DNA from 2 places in the Salisaeta longa DSM 21114 genome. Region 2 is predicted to be linked to the other one. Evidence: riboswitches for the same ligand, from Rfam matches in the RefSeq annotation. Region 2 holds a riboswitch; the other holds the start of a gene.
The links. A riboswitch is a leader RNA that binds a small molecule or an ion and turns the genes downstream of it on or off. The one in region 2 is predicted to bind thiamine pyrophosphate.
Positions count from the first base shown of each region.

Region 1 (5,563 bases), 890 kb from region 2:
GTTGATGCCCTCTGCACCCACGAGGCCATTACCGTTTTGGGCCCCGAGCCCGCGTTTATCCAGCGCGTCAAGCGCCAACACCGCTACCGTATCATCCTAAAGGCGCGGCGCCACCCTCCGCTGCAGCAGGCCTTGCAACAGGCCCGCGACGCCTGCGGGGCGCCCGGCAACGGATACCACGTAAGCATCGACGTGGATGCGTACAACCTGCTATAACCGGCGATCTTTGCGGCCGCGCCCCGCGTATACTAATCCACCGCCTGCCTCCGTTACACCCACCCGAGGCACTCGATCGATGGCTCGCCACGCAGTCTCTTCCCGGATGCCGGACACGCCCAGCGACGAAGCGCTGGTAGCTGCTTACCTCGACGAGGCCGATGACCAGGCCTTTCGTCAGCTGGTGGAGCGGTACCAGAATCAAATTTTTGGATACATCATGGGCATGGTGAAAAACCGCGCCGTGGCCAACGACCTGTTTCAGGAGACGTTTGTGCGCGTCATCGACGCCATGAACGGCCGCCGCGGGTCGTACAACCGCCAGGGCCAGTGGAAGAGCTGGGTGATGCGCATTGCCCACAACACCACCATCGACCACCTGCGCAAGCAGAAAAAGTGGGCGGATGTTGACGACCGCGCCCCCGACGAGCGATCCTTCTGGGATACCCTCGAAACGGATGAGCCCGCGGCCGATGAAGCCCTGCACCGGAGGCAGCAGCGCGAGCTATTGGATGCGTACATCCAAGACCTAGCCCCCGAGCAACGCGAAGTGCTCCTGCTGCGCCAGGAAACCGACCTGACGTTCCGGGAGATTGCCGAGCTGACCGACGTGTCGATCAATACGGCGCTGGGCCGCATGCGCTATGCGCTGAAGAACCTCCGGAAAATGATTGAAGGAGCGGGCCAGTCTTCGCTGGCCGGGCGCCTAGACTAACTACTTTTGGATTGGCTACATGACGTGATGGAAAAAGAGCTACAACTGCTTCCCATATTGTACAACGAGACGGCCTGCCCCGAGGCCCTGGCCAATGCGCTAGCCGACGATCCGGCCCTGCGGGCGCGCTACGAGGCGATGCAGGAGACGAAAGCCCATCTGGATGCCGTGCGCGGACAGCACCGCCCGGCGCCGTCGGTGGTCGATGACGTAGTGGCGCGTGCCGGGGCGGTTGCGCGCGACCGGCAGGCGGCGGCGCGTCGTGCACGGCCCGCAACCGAGCGCGCCCGGCCTCGTCGTCATCGCTGGATGCGCGCCACGGTGGCGGCAACGGCCCTGGCCCTGCTGCTTGGCGTAGGCTGGTGGCAATGGGAGACGGAGGCGCCGCCTGCGAGAATGACCGCCAGTACGCCGCCCGCCCCAGCCACTGAGGCTTCGCTTCCGGCCTGGGACACCAGCGGCGAGGTGCAGCGCCTCTACCACCAGGCGCAACAGCTTGAGCGTCGCAGTCGCGCCGCCGCGTGGGCCCCGTTTCAGCCTGCCATGCAGCCGACGACGCCGTAACTGTTGTACCTCATGATGAAGCTTTCTGCTATGTCGATCTTCTCGTCTACTGTGCAGCGTACGGCTACGCTCGTGGCATTGTGCGTGGCCCTCTCCACCACCGCGTACGCACAATCGTCGGCCCCAAACGTGCGCACGCTCACCATCCAGAACGGGGTGGTGTACGTTGACGGCCGCGCGGTGTCGAGCGCGCTGCTGCCCGACTCGCTCAACATTCAGGGCATCGAGGCCCACTACCAGTTTGTCGGCATCCAGCAGCCGGTGGTCGAGCTCGACGGCCGCCTGTATGCCGTAGGCAGCCGCCTCATTCCAGTCACCGAAGCCCAGGTGCGGGCGCACGAGGCCGCCGTCATCGTGCGTTCGCCGCGGCCATCGATGGTGGAGCGGGCCGTGGCCCCGCGCAGCGTGGGCACCAACGCCCAGCAATCGTATCTGCAGGCCATGCAGCGCAAGAGCCAGACGCTCTACCAACAGCTGTTGCGTGAACGGAGCCTGGAGGCCCAGGCGCTGGAATACGCACGCGCCATTCGCCTGATGGCCCCAAGTCCTACCCGGGCTCAGCAGATCGACTCGCTGCGCGCGATGCTACGGGACATCTTCGCCCTGAAGCAGGCGAACCGCCGCCGCGAGATCGAGCAGATCCAGCAGCAACTGGCCGAGTTGCAGCGCCAGCTACAGCGCCGCGAAGCCATGAAGGAGGCGATGATTGACCATCGCCTGGAGCAGCTGTTGGGCCCTGTGTACAACGCGCCCGACGCGCCGCCACGTGAGCGCCGATAAACCGCGCGTCGAGGGTTCGGCCACTCGGCTTAGTTTACACAAAAAGCAGTCTCCTTGTCATCGCGAGGAACGACCGTAGGGAGTGACGTGGCAATCTCCATGTGCGAAGGTAAACGATCGATTGCGGAGAGTGCCCCTCCAGGATGACCTTGCGCCCTCCGTTCCAGGTTAACCTAACGCCTCCCTTCCAGGAAGACCAAAAGGCGCACGGCAGCGCAGACGCCGGTTGTATTTGCGCGGGTGCCGCGTTAGCTTGAGGTCATGCGAAGCTAGGGGTGTCTGAGCCGTTGCGCCAGACTGAGAAACACCCTTCGAACCTGATCCGGTTCATACCGGCGAAGGAAAGCTTCCCGACTGTGGGTGCCGTAGGGCATGCCGGTGCACGGCGCACCGCTGGTTTCGCATCGTTTTGTATTCCCTAAACGCTGCAAGCCACCTTATGCCTACCCGTCCCCCCTCCACCCCCACCGACGCCCGCGCTTCGTCTGCCGGCGCCCCCACTACAGCCGTTGGCCCCGAGGCCGCCCGCGTAGCCGACGAGATGACGCGTCCGCTGCCCGGCTCGCGCAAGATCTACGTTGATGGCACCCAGCCCGGCGTGCGCGTGCCCATGCGGGCCATCGACCAATCCGACACGCCCGCGTCCTTCGGCGCGCAGGCCAACCCCACGCTTACCGTGTACGACACGAGCGGCCCCTACACCGATCCGGCGGTGACCGTTGACGTGCGCAAGGGCCTGGCACCGCTCCGTGCCGACTGGATCGAGGCGCGCGGCGACACCGAGCTGCTCGACGGCCCCACCTCGGCCTACGCCACCGAGCGGCGTAACGACCCCTCCACCGAACCGTTGCGGTTTGAGGCGCAGCGCGCGCCGCGCCGGGCGAAGTCCGGGCACCGCGTAACGCAGATGCACTACGCCCGGCAGGGCATCATCACGCCCGAGATGGAGTTTATCGCCATCCGCGAGAACCAGCGCCGCGATGCACTGCGCGACACCGCCGCCGGCCGCGACCTCCTAAAGCAGCACGACGGAGCACCCCACGGCGCCGCCATCCCCGATCCCATCACGCCCGAGTTTGTGCGTGCCGAGGTGGCCCGCGGGCGCGCCATCATCCCGGCCAACATCAACCACCCCGAGCTGGAGCCCATGATCATTGGGCGCAACTTCCTGGTGAAGGTGAACGCCAACATGGGCAACTCGGCCGTCACCAGTTCCATCGCCGAGGAGGTGGAGAAGATGGTGTGGGCCACGCGCTGGGGCGCCGACACCATCATGGACCTCTCGACGGGCGACAACATCCACGAGACGCGCGCCTGGATCCTGCGCAACAGTCCGGTGCCGGTGGGCACGGTGCCGCTGTATCAGGCCCTGGAAAAAGTGGGCGGCGCGCCGGAAGACCTGTCGTGGGCGCTCTTTCGCGATACGATCATCGAGCAGGCCGAGCAGGGCGTGGACTACTTCACGATCCATGCGGGCGTGCTGCTGCGTTTTATTCCGAAGACGGCCCAGCGGGTGACGGGCATCGTGTCGCGGGGCGGCTCCATCATGGCCAAGTGGTGCCTGGCGCATCACGAGGAGAATTTCCTGTACACGCACTGGGACGAGATCTGTGAAATCTGCGCGGCCTACGACGTGTCCCTCTCCATTGGCGACGGGCTGCGCCCCGGGGCCATCGCCGACGCCAACGACGCCCCGCAGTTTGACGAGCTGCGCGTGCAGGGCGCGCTCACCAAGCGGGCGTGGACGTACGACGTGCAGGTGATGAACGAGGGGCCGGGCCACGTGCCCATGCACATGATTCAGGAGAACGTGCAGAAGCAACAGGAGTGGTGCGAGGAGGCGCCGTTTTACACGCTGGGGCCGCTGACGACGGATATCGCGCCGGGCTACGACCACATCACCAGCGGCATTGGCGCGGCCATGATTGGATGGTTTGGCACGGCGATGCTGTGCTACGTGACGCCCAAAGAGCACCTGGGCTTGCCCGATAAGCACGACGTGCGCGAGGGCGTCATCACGTACAAGATTGCGGCGCACGCGGCCGACCTTGCAAAGGGGCATCCCGGCGCGCAGGCCCGCGACAACGCGCTGTCGAAGGCGCGCTTCGAGTTTCGGTGGACCGACCAGTTCAACCTGGGCCTCGACCCGGAGCGCGCGTGTGCGTACCACGACGAGACGCTGCCCAACGATGCGGCCAAGGGCGCGCACTTTTGCTCGATGTGCGGCCCCAAGTTCTGCTCGATGAAGATCACGCAGGACGTTCGGGAATACGCCGCAGCGCACAACCTTTCGCCCGATGATGCCCTGAAAGCCGGGCTGGATGCCAAGGCCGAAGCCTTTCGGGCACAGGGCGGGGCGCTCTATCCCACTGACGACGCGCCCACCGACGACGACGCGTAGCCCGCGCCCTTTCCGCGCGGAACTGCATCGCACAGCGCAGTGCCATCCAACGGGCCGTCAACGTCTCCGGGCGTTGGCGGCCCGCGGGGTTGAGTGCGCTACACCTGCCACTCGTTTTCCTCCTTCGCCGCGTCTTTGTTGACGGGCACCGGGTAGTTGTCGGTAAAGCAGGCGCTGCAATAGCCCATCTCCGACTTGTTGGCGCCTTGTACGGCGCGCATCAGGCCCTCGGGCGAGAGATAGGCCAGCGAGTCGACGCCCAGCCAGTCGCCCATCTCCTCGACGCTGTCAAACTGATTGGCCAGCAGCTCGTCCTTGCTCGGGAAGTCCATGCCGTAGAAGCACGGGCTGATAACCGGCGGGGCCGACACGCGAAAATGCACGCTCTTTGCGCCCGCGTCGCGCAGCATGTCGATGAGGTAGCGGGCGGTGGTGCCACGCACAATCGAGTCGTCGAGCACGATGACGGTGCGATCCTTCAGCAAGCCCTCGACGGTGTTAAACTTGAGGCGCACCTTCATCTCGCGCCGGTCTTGGCCCGGGGCAATGAAGGTGCGGCCCACGTAATGATTGCGGATCAGTCCCAGCTCGAAGCGGCAGCGATAGCCCATGTTCTGGCACTCGGTGGCGTAGCCCAGCGTGGCGGTGTTGGCCGAGTCGGGCACCGGAATGACGATCGGGGTCTTCTCATCGTCGCCCACCTCGGGCACCGGCGCTTCCTTGGCGAGCTCTACGCCCAGGCGCCGCCGCACCTTATCGACCATTTCCCCAAAGATTTTGGAGTCGGGCCGCGAGAAATACACGTACTCGAACACGCACTGGCTGATGCCAAACTTGTTGGGCAGCTCGTAGCTCGTGAAGGAGCCGCCGTTTGCGCAGCCCTCGCG
Region 1 is NZ_ATTH01000001.1:2,724,053-2,729,615, forward strand. Features, by position in the region: gene priA (replication restart helicase PriA) at 1-216, shown strand, start outside; gene SALLO_RS16825 (sigma-70 family RNA polymerase sigma factor) at 296-931, shown strand; gene SALLO_RS0111450 (hypothetical protein) at 959-1,495, shown strand; gene SALLO_RS0111455 (hypothetical protein) at 1,508-2,275, shown strand; TPP riboswitch at 2,537-2,636, shown strand; gene thiC (phosphomethylpyrimidine synthase ThiC) at 2,817-4,676, shown strand; gene purF (amidophosphoribosyltransferase) at 4,775-5,563, opposite strand, start outside.
Region 1: it holds a riboswitch for thiamine pyrophosphate, as region 2 does, so the genes downstream of both, thiC (phosphomethylpyrimidine synthase ThiC) here and SALLO_RS15970 (ABC transporter substrate-binding protein) in region 2, are expected to answer to the same signal.

Region 2 (5,563 bases):
TGGCGGCGCTGCACAAACGGAACGGCCGCGCCGTTTACGGCCACGTCGGTCGCCGTCATACCGGTCCGGCTGCCATCTTCCGGATGCACCAGGTCGAGCCGAAGCCGGGTGAGCGTATCGGCGGTGACCACCACCGACGCGGTGGCTGTGCCCGCTATCCGATCGGTGCTATCCGACAGCACCAGCGACAGGTCGTAGTGCTGCACGTCCATTCCGGGATGCGGACGCGCCGGCGGCAAGGGGGCCGGCTGGGCCTGGCACGACAGCGAAAACGCGCTTCCCCCCACCAGGAGGAGAAGCGCGCTCCAACAAGACAACACACAACGGATCATAGGGACGGTGTTACATGGAAGAAGAAGGTGCTTCGACCACAATCTCACGCTCAGTATCGTTGAAGGGTCCAGGCACGACGTTGCCTTCGGCATCCAGCAGCTGCAGATGCACCACGTACGTTCCGCTGGAGAGGCCCGTCACAAACGACGGCACCCACTCGGTCAACGTCTGCGACGCCAGCGGCTCGGTGCTGCCCTTCTTACGAATGGTGTACTTGGCGCTGTAGCCATCGGCGCTGAGCTCTACGTTGTGGAGGTAGAAGTCCAGCATGATTTTCTCGGCAGCCGCGCCGCTGTACGTGCCCTTCGGCCGGCTGTAGATGATGGTGGGCGCGCCTTTTTCGATCATGGGCGTGCCGGTTTCCTCCGCCACGTAAAAGGTCACGACGTCGTGCGCCCCCGGGTTCTTCACGCTTTCGTGGTACGAGCGGCTCGGAAAGACCACGAGCGTATGCGCGCCCGGCGACAGCTCGCCGATCGGAAACGGCTGGCCCGTGTTGTAATTGGCCATGTAGGGGCCATTGTCGAGGATGATGTGCACGTGCTGGCCGTTGGCCGAGTTGGCGATGTTCTGCGCGCGCGGCGTCTGCGTCTGGATGCCGGTTTCGAACGAGTCCACGGTCACGGTCACGTCGACGCTCGCGCTGTCGACCACCGCGCTGTCGATGGGCGCGGTAAACTGCGCCGAGGCCCCGGCAATGGCGGGCGACCGTTCGCCCGGCGTGATGGTGACAGCCGTCGCGTTGGCCGTGCTGCTTTGGGCATCGGCAGCATCGGAAGAATCAGACGACCCGCCGCAGGCCGTGAGGGCGCCGGCGAGTAGCAAAAACGTGGACAGGCGGAGCGTGCGAACAAACATGACAAACGGGCGATGGGTGTGGGAACATGAGCATCGGCAACCTACGGTGCGCGGCCGGAGGCTGTCAAGCGAGTAACGGAACCGTCATGTGACGACGCCCCAACCGCTCTACGTCTATCAATGCTGGGGTTTCCTCTTGCCTGTTGCTGTTACGCGGAGGCGCTCCCCTCCGCCTGCAGCAGTTGCCCGCAAAAGTCGACCGTGTGCCGGGCCATGGCCAGCGTCAGGGTGGCCCCGAATACGCGGGGTGTAGACCGCTGTGTGAACCCGCCGCTGCTCACCTGGTAAGAATATGTGCTGGGGGTGCCTGCACCAACGGGCTGAGAACACACCCTTTGAACCTGATTCGGTTTGTACCGACGAAGGAAACGTTGCGCGCCCGTCAACGAGCGCGCTTGCCAGGTCCCGCGGCGTCTCTTGTTTCTGGACTAACGACCTGCATGACGATGACCTCCCTTCGCCTCGGACTCGAATGGTTCCTGAATCCTGACCATACCCCGCTCCTCGTGGCTCAAGCGCACGGCTGGTTTGAAGCCGCAGGCATCGACCTCACCCTCATCGAACCGGAGGAGCACCTCGACGCCGTCGACGCCATTGCGGAGGGCGCCATGGACCTTGCCATCACGGAGCCCCTGCACCTCGCCGAGGATTGCGCTGACGGGCATTCGGCCGTTGGGATCACGCGGTTTTTGCACACCAACGGTGGCGTCATGTATCGAACCGACACCGGGATCTCGCGTCCGCGCGACATGGCGGGCACGCGCATCCAGTACCCTGGCGCCCCAGGACCGGGCGGGCCGGCTATCGTGGGCACTATGATCGAGGCCGACGGCGGCCCCTACGACCCAGACGCCTTCACGCGCGTCAACCGTGGCTTTTATCACACCGATGCCCTCGCCGATGATGCGGCGGATGTCGCGACCCTCGCATTCTACAATTTCGAGATGGTCGAAGCCCGTCACCGTAGCCTCGATGTTGGCTTTTTTGCGCTGAAGGATTGGGGGATTCCGGACTTCTGCCAGCTCATTTTGATTACGACGCCCGAGCGCTTAGATGCGCAGCAAGAGACGTTTGCGCGGTTTCTGCGCGTGCTGCGGCGTGGGATCGATGTGGTACACCAGCGCCCAGAGGAGGCCCGCCAGATCTACTTCACGCGTACCGACACCGATCCAGACGACACGCTGATGCGTGCAATTTTTGAGGCTACAGTGCCGTGCTTTACGCACGACTTCAGCATGACAACGCGCTACTACGAACAACTCGAAGCCTGGCTGGTCCGCCGCGGACTCATCGACGCTCCCCAGCAGCCGCTGACCTACTGGACGAACGTGCTCGCCCTTCCCGACCCGGCCCGCGCGATGGCTCACTGACCACAGCCCAGGCCCTGGAAAAACAAGGCCTGACGCAGGGTGACCTCCGGTTGCCTGTCACTGCTCCCCATCATAAACATTGATTATTCGTTGTAATGCGTCCGCGTGGTTATAAATATCATCCAGCGAATCAATGGGAACGCGCTCTTCGTCCTTGTTCTCGTCAAAAAGTCCGATGTAGTTCTGTGATCGGTTAAAGTGCAAACGACAAATCGGTTGACGGTTATTGTCATCGAGGAGAACGCCAAAATATGTTTTCACATCACGAGGAGTCACGCGGTCAACATCAACGACCTCTCGCATGATGGCACGAACAATGCGAAAGCCCTCCATTTCTTCCTCAGTCGTCACGACATCATCATTGATCTCTACGACACCTTCAGGAAGCGTATCTCTCCCTTCCACCTCGGACGGGCTCCTTTCAGTAGGCTGAAGGTTTACCGCGACGCTTGCCTCCTCTTCTTCCAGAGCAGACTTCAGGCGGCCACTGACCTTATCGTGTACAAGTTGATGAAGCGACTTCTGCACGATACCTTGGAATTGTTCGCGTACGGCTTGCGTCACCCGCCCATCGTATACCTGCTTTGCCATGAAGTGAACAAAATCATCTTCAGGACGCCTCCACTGTTGGTCGAGGTAGTTACGAAGGGCCTTTCGATACTTCAAGTCGTGCGCCGCCTCAAGCATTTCCCGAAGGTCGAATGTAGACTTTCGCAATCGCTTTAGCTCTTCAACGTGCTGCTCAGTGTATTTTCCAAGGCTAAGCTCAAGGAAAGGACGTTGGTCCATCTTATTCTCCTCTTCCAGGTCAGAGAAGAATTTGTAATTGACACCATTTGTCAGCACCCCGATCCGCGCTTTTGTCATGTGGAAATAGCGGAAGAGTTGTCCGGCATGATCGGTAGAAAGCTCAGCACCCGCCTTCTTGCACTCAAATAGCATAACCAACGCATCGTCGCGACGGATCGCATAATCCACTTTCTCGCCCTTCTTGTTGGCAAAGTCAGCCGTAAACTCCGGGACAACCTCCCGCGGATTGAAAACGTCATACCCGAGCGCTCGAATGAAGGGCATGACAAGAGCGTTCTTTGTCGCCTCCTCGGTATTTAGATGGTCACGTTGCTCGTGAACACGTGCCGATAGCGCTTCGATTTGCTCGATGAAGTCCATAGATCTGTAGGTATTTCTTCAGTTGTTCGCTCTTTTTTGTTGCTGCTACTTAAAGACACCCTACAATACGGAATTGTAACGCTGCTCTCTTTATTTTTTCTACGTATTTACAGTGCTCCGATGATTACGATTTTGCTTATCCGTCAATGCCCCGCAGCACTATAGAAGCATCGTCCAATTCCTCGAAAATGAGAGACCGCGTACGAAGACAGATCAAGAACTGGCGCATCCTGTAAGCCTAAACGTTCCAGCGACGAGGGTGAATCTCCCGGCCGCAGCCGTCCAACCGCCCGCCGGTTGGAAAAGTAGCGCTATGTGGGGGAACGGGGAGTCCCCACCTGGAACGAAGCTCCGGCCTACGCCGGGGCTTTTTGTTTTTGGACCTTGGGCGTGGCCCCTGCACCGTCAATTCTGGATACGTCATTTGATCCACCGGCGCGCCCGCGTGCTGCCCACCCGTGCACCGGCTACGCACGCCCTCGCCCCCTATCATTTATCTAAAGTCTACCATATCTTTTGTGCATATGCTGTAAACATGCGGCGGCTTTGTAGTGCCCCGGTGCCCGCCTGTATTCACCCGTTGAACAGCTCGCCCGGACCCATGAGATGGCTCTGCTCCCTGCTCGTAACGCGTCGTTGCTCCGTCGGTGTGGCCCTGGCTCTCGGCCTCGCGGCGCTGTGCGTGCCGCGCGCCGGTGCCCGCGCCATCCCCCGCAGCGTTGCCGCTACCGACACGCTTGTCGACCTCACGGCCCGCGAGCGAGCCTGGATCGCGCGCCACCCGGTCATCCGCTACGCGCCCATCCCAGACTACGCGCCGATCGAGTCCTACGGCCCGTCCGGCCAGCCGGTGGGGCTCGCGCCCGATTATTTGGCCGTCGCCATTAAGCGCCTCGGCATGCGGCTCCACATCGTGCGGGCACCCACCTGGCGCGCGGTGCTCGACAGCCTACGGAACGGCCGTGCCGATTTGAGCGCGGCCATCCAAAAGACAACCGCCCGTAGCCGGTACCTTCGGTTTACCGAACCCTACCTCACCGTGCCCACCGTGCTCCTCGTGCGGGCGCAGGCCGAAGCGCCCCTCAGCCTCGAACGGCTCGACGGTCATACCGTGGCGGTGGTCGATCGATACGCCGTGGCATCGTATCTCGAAAATCGCTACCCCAAGGTGCACTACCGCAAGGTGCCCGACATCCAGACGGGTCTTGAGAAGGCCGCGTTTGGTCTTGTGGATGGCATGGTGCTGTCCCTTCCCGTGGCTGGCGCGGCCATCGAGGCGGCCCAGCTGCCCAACCTTCGCGTGGCCAGCCGCACCGGCTACCGCTATGCCCTCCGCTTTGGCGTGCCGCGCGATCAGGCCATGTTGCAGCACGTGCTGAACAAAGCGCTGGCGAGCATCACGGCTCAAACGCACGCTAGGATCTACCAACGCTGGATGGCGCTCGATGCTGAAGCCCTCTCCCCGTCGCCCGCGCCCCCCACGCGGCTCCTGCTCCTCGTGGTGGTCGGCTTGCTGGTGCTGCTGGGCGCCGGTGCAGCGTGGACCTGGACGCTACGCCGCGAGGTGACCCGGCGCACGCATGATCTCCGGCAGGCCAAAGAAGAAGCCGAAGACATGAACCGCTTAAAGTCGGCCGTGCTCGCCAACATGAGCCATGAGTTTCGCACGCCGCTTACGTCCATCATCGGGTTTTCGGAAGCCCTCCGCGACGAGTCGCCCGATGCCACCACCGACCGGTTTTTGCGGCACATCAACGAAAACGGCCGCCGCCTGCTTCATACGCTCGAGTCGCTGCTTCATCTGTCACAACTGGAAGCGGGCGCCGTGGCGC
Region 2 is NZ_ATTH01000001.1:1,835,171-1,840,733, forward strand. Features, by position in the region: gene SALLO_RS0107550 (M1 family metallopeptidase) at 1-320, opposite strand, end outside; gene SALLO_RS0107555 (hypothetical protein) at 343-1,191, opposite strand; TPP riboswitch at 1,481-1,576, shown strand; gene SALLO_RS15970 (ABC transporter substrate-binding protein) at 1,638-2,561, shown strand; gene SALLO_RS0107565 (type I restriction endonuclease) at 2,619-3,731, opposite strand; gene SALLO_RS0107570 (ATP-binding protein) at 4,381-5,563, shown strand, end outside.